Regions from separate parts of the Microbacterium sp. NPDC056057 genome, predicted to be linked through region 2. Evidence: predicted binding sites of a transcription regulator. Region 2 holds the regulator's gene; the other holds the start of a gene.

Region 1 (2,455 bases), on a different contig from region 2:
TTCGAGGTTCGTTCGGCGGCCCCGATCTGTGCGGGCACAGCGACACGCATGAGGGAGCGGTTTACGGCGAAAGACGAGTGCGGCGGGTGCAGTCGACACCCTTGAGCATTGCCGGATCGGTTCCTAGAATCCCGCAACGAAAGGAGTGATCCGACATGGAGGGCCCAGATCTGCTCGCAGCACGACTGCTCCGCGCGATGGTCGCCGACGATGTCGACACCGTCAGTCACCTCGTGGTCGAGATAGAGGACAGCGGCTATGCCGGCCTCGTTGCCACAGGACTCGCGCAGTCCTACATCACCGAAGTGCTGAAGACGGCCAGACGCGAGCCGCTCCTGCGTGCGCTGGAAGCACGGATCCTCGAGCTCGCCGCCGTCGCCGACGAATCGACCGACAATTCGGCTTGATCGCTACGCGCACACAAGCACGCTGGAACACCCGATGCCCGAAGGGTCCTCCCGATAGGGCGGGCACGGCCCTCCATCTCCGCCGTGCACCCGGCATCTGGCACTCAGCTCTTGAGAGTGCGATCCGTGATTTCTATCATTGACGTGACGACATTCCGGCGGGAGTGCTCGTGGCCGCACGTCGGGGATCTTCGGCGATCCTCCCTGCGGAGCAGCTGCACGGCGACGTGTGTGCTGCCGACGTGACGGGGCTTCCGCTGGTTGATCCAGGAACGGAGGCGAACAATGTCAACCGACCCGACCACTCGATTCCGGATGCGCAGGGTCACCTCTATCAAGTGGCTGATCGAGGATCTCTCGCTACCAGAGATGCACGAGGCGCGTGTCGTGGCGCACGTCTATGAGGTCGATGATCTCGAGTACGACGTCGTGTGGCTGCGCGACCTCGGGCTCGCGGAGCACTGGATGGCACCGTCGGAAGTCCTCAACGCCGTCATCGACAAGGTCAGTCGCCCACCACGGCCAGCCGCACGGCGCCCTGTGCCCATCCCGCATCTGCCGCCCATTCGAGAGCGCGTCTCCGCCTGAGGCGTCAGGCTGCCCGCCGACGGAGAAGAGCGCGGCGACCACCCCGGGAGCAGGGCGGTCCCAGCGGAGTGCGGCTCTCGGGAAAGCGAGCGACCCGAGCTGCTCGACGCTGTCGTCGTGATGGGCGTGTCGCTCAGCGACGGCCGCCCCAGGACGCAGAAATCTGGCACTCCACCTTCGTGAGTGCTAATCTACGATTAGTTGAGTCGAGTTGGCTCAACTCTTGATTCTGAGAGGAGAAACTCATGGCAACCTACGACCCGTTCCGCGACCTCGACCGCCTGGCGGCAACACTGATGGACACGCGCCGCGGCCCGCGCCGCATGCCGATGGACCTCTACCGTTCCGGCGACCACTACGTCCTCAGCGCCGACCTGCCCGGGGTGGATCCGGGTTCCGTCGACATCGATGTGGACGGCCAACTGCTGACGATCCGCGCCGAACGGACGCTGTCCAGCGGCGAAGGAGTCAAGTGGATCACCCGCGAGCGTGAAGCCGCCAGCTTCCTTCGTCAGCTCAACCTGGGGCAGGGAGTAGACACCGAGCGCATCACCGCGAGCTACGACAACGGCGTACTGAGCGTCACCATCCCGGTCAGCGAGAAAGCCAGGCCCCGCAAAATCGACGTGGCATCCGAAGGCGGCCGTCCTGTCATCCGGGCACAGGAGCACACCGCCGACGAACCACAACCGCTAGAGCAGTAACGCGACGACCGCGTCACCCCGCCCTCGGGCGGGGTGACGCGGTCGCCGTCCGAGTAGACGCCACCTCGCACCGTCTATCGCGGCCGTAACTGCAACCACAGGATCCTCATGGGGCTGCTCGCGTAGACATCAGACCACGCCAGATCGACTCCACCAGACCCGATCCTCCAGCACGCTCGGCAAGGGTCGGTGACGGGGGATTGTGTGCCCGTCTGCGGGGTGGAATGCTTGCCGCGGCCACAGGCCTCTGTCGCCGGAACCCTTTGAACACCGTGATGCGAGGGTGCGCCATGGACACCGTCCTCCAACGTCTCACACAAGCGCAGAACGACCACGACGCTGAGCGCTTCGCGTCCTTCTTCGCCCTCGACTATCGAAGTGAGCAGCCTGCCCATCCGGGGCGGGAGTTCGTCGGACGCGCACAAGTGTTCTCGAACTGGACCGGCGTGTTCGCTGGCATCCCCGATTTCCACGCCGAGCTGCTCTCCTTCTGTCGGCTCGACGACATGGAGTGGGGGGAACTGGCTTGGAGCGGCCACCATACTGATGGCCAGCCGTATGCAGCGTGCGGTGTGATCGTCGCGATCATCCGTGACGGACTGATTGCGTCGGCGCGACTGTACGTCGAATCGATCGACCCCGATGAGGTCGGCATCGATGCCGTGGTCGAGCGTGTCTTCCGTCCGCCCCACCCCTGATCCGGTCGCGCGGTGCGAAGCGTTGGACCTCACGTTCCAGCCCGCGCGGATCTCTTGC
Region 2 (2,455 bases):
CGATGCGTCGCTCATCGAGGGAACGTTCCTCGTGCAGAAGAGCATGGACGGCATCGATCCGGACGACCTCCTCGTCGACTCGTTCACGATCGACTACGTGGCGCACCTGCCGAGCCGCGATGTGCTGGTGGGGAGGTTCGGGCTGCCTGCCGACGGGACGCCGGCGGGTCCGGTCGACGGCCAGGGCAATCCGATCTCGTTCCCGATCGGCACGATCGTCAACGTTCTCGAGGAGGAGCCCGACCCATCCGCGCTGCCCGAGGGCTACGAGTGGGGCGAGACGACGTGGAGCCCGGCGAGCTTCGTCGAGATCGGCCCCGGCGAGACGCCGCCGGTGCTCGAAGTCACCAACTCGGTGGTCGCGATGACCCGCTGGGCGGTGACGAAGGTCGTCGCGGGCAATGGCGGGTCGTCGGTCCCGGCGGGCACCACGTTCCCCGCCGATTGGTGGCTCGACGGCGTCCCGCAGGAGCGCATCGAGCTCGAGCCGAACGTCACGATCACGTCGCCCTACTTCCCGGTCGGCACGATCATCGAGGCGCGCGAAGCCGATCTGCCGTCGATCCCTCGGGTCGACTGGGGCACCCCGGTCTGGAGCGTCGGCGGCGAGACCCTCGTGCCCGATCAGGACGGGAAGGTCACGCTGCCGATGTCGGAGGTCCGCACCCCGCAGACGGCGGAGCTGACGCTGACCAACACTGCGAGCATGCGTCCGCTTCCGGCCACGGGTGGCGGCGGCCTCTCGCCCCTCGTCCCGCTCGGAGCCGTCGGCCTGATCGGGGTGGGTCTGCTGCTGGCCATGAGACGGGCGCGACGCGTCTGACGCACGACCCGTGTGCACACGAAGAGGGAGGGGACGGCATCCGTCCCCTCCCTCTTTCGTGAATCAGCCCGCCGGGGTCTCGTCCGGGGGTTCGCTCTGCTGCGCGAGCGCCGTGCGCGGGCGCCACACCACGACTTCGGTCGCGCGGCGCACACGCGTGCCGTGACGCAGCGTCACGACCGCGCCGGTCGATCCGGCGGCGAAGACGCGGGCGCCCGGCCGCTTCTCGAGTTCGGCGCGCATGCGGTCCTCGAGGTCGCGGACGCGGCTGTGCAGCTCCTGCACGCGGTTCTCGAGCTCGAGGATGCGCACGATCGCCGGGAGGCCGATGCCGTCCGACGACATGCGGGCCACCTCGCGGAGCTGCTCCACGTGGCGCAGCGAGTAGCGCCGAGATCCGCCCTGCGTGCGGGCGGGCACGACCAGCCCGAGCCGGTCGTACTGACGCAGCGTCTGCGGGTGCATGCCCGACAGCTCGGCGGCGACGGCGATCGCGAAGATCGGGGCATCCTCGTCGATGTCGTCCTCGGTCATCCTTCTCTCACCATCCTCCGGATGCGGGTCGCCAGGCGACCCGCATCCATCGTCTAGCCCTGCGCCTTGGCCATAAGGTCGGCGCGGGGGTTCTCCTTGGACTCGAGGCTCTGGAAGCGCTCGAGCGCTTCGCGCGCGGCTTCATCGAGATGGGACGGCACGGCCACCTGCACCTCGGCGAGGAGGTCGCCGGTACCCTTGGCCGTCTCGACGCCGCGGCCCTTGACACGCAGCACGCGGCCGGACGGCGTGCCCGGCGCGACGCGCAGCCGCACCGGATCGCCGCCGAGCGTCGGCACCTCGATGGTGGCGCCGAGCGCGGCCTCGGTGAACGTCACCGGAACCGTGACACGGAGGTTCAGCCCGTCCCGCGTGAACACCGGGTGCGGTCGCACGGTGACCTGCACGACGATGTCGCCGTTCTCACCGCCGTCGGGCGAGTGACGCCCGCGGCCGCGCAGCCGGATCTTCTGCCCGTCCGAGACACCGGCGGGGATCTTGACCTTGAACGGCTTGCCGTCCTCGCCCGCCAGCGTGATGGTCTCGCCCCTGGTCGCGGTGACGAAGTCGATCGTCGTGCGCGCCGTGACGTCGGCACCGCGCGTCGGGCCACCGAAGCCCCGGTAACCGCCGCTCGTCTGCCCGAACCGCCCGGAGCCGAAGCCGGTGCCACCCTGCTGCTGGTTGAACATCGCGAAGATGTCGTCGAAGTCCTCGGCGCTCTGGTAGCGCGCGCCGCGGCCCTGGTTGAACATCGAGAAGACGTCCTCGAAGCCGCCGGCGCCGCCCGGGCCGCCCGACGTGAATCGGGCGCCCGAGCCCATCGCGCGGATCTGGTCGTACTCCTTGCGCTGCTCGGCGTCGGAGAGCACCGAGTACGCCTCGCTGACCTCCTTGAACTTCGCCTCGGCGGCCGCGTCACCCTGGTTGGAGTCGGGGTGGTACTTCCGCGCGAGCTTGCGATACGTCTTCTTGAGGTCCGCCTCGCTGACGTCCTTCGAGACGCCGAGCACCGAGTAGAAGTCCTTGTCGAACCAGTCCTGACTGGCCATGGAGCCTCCTTGGGGCTACTCGGCGGGAACCGCGACGACGACCTTC

The links. Region 2 encodes HspR, which represses chaperone genes until heat shock. Its sites were predicted from a motif close to AAGTTGAGTCNNNNNGACTCAACTT; they were not measured.
Region 1: the regulator HspR is predicted to act here: its motif matches at 1,194-1,218, upstream of ACFC1K_RS07850 (Hsp20/alpha crystallin family protein).

What each region holds. Positions count from the first base shown of each region.
Region 1 is NZ_JBHJWS010000002.1:237-2,691, forward strand. It holds gene ACFC1K_RS07840 (hypothetical protein) at 156-407, shown strand; gene ACFC1K_RS07845 (hypothetical protein) at 693-995, shown strand; gene ACFC1K_RS07850 (Hsp20/alpha crystallin family protein) at 1,241-1,699, shown strand; gene ACFC1K_RS07855 (nuclear transport factor 2 family protein) at 1,990-2,397, shown strand.
Region 2 is NZ_JBHJWS010000001.1:729,362-731,816, reverse strand. It holds gene ACFC1K_RS03110 (collagen-binding domain-containing protein) at 1-823, shown strand, start outside; gene ACFC1K_RS03105 (heat shock protein transcriptional repressor HspR) at 887-1,357, opposite strand; gene ACFC1K_RS03100 (DnaJ C-terminal domain-containing protein) at 1,411-2,409, opposite strand; gene ACFC1K_RS03095 (nucleotide exchange factor GrpE) at 2,425-2,455, opposite strand, start outside.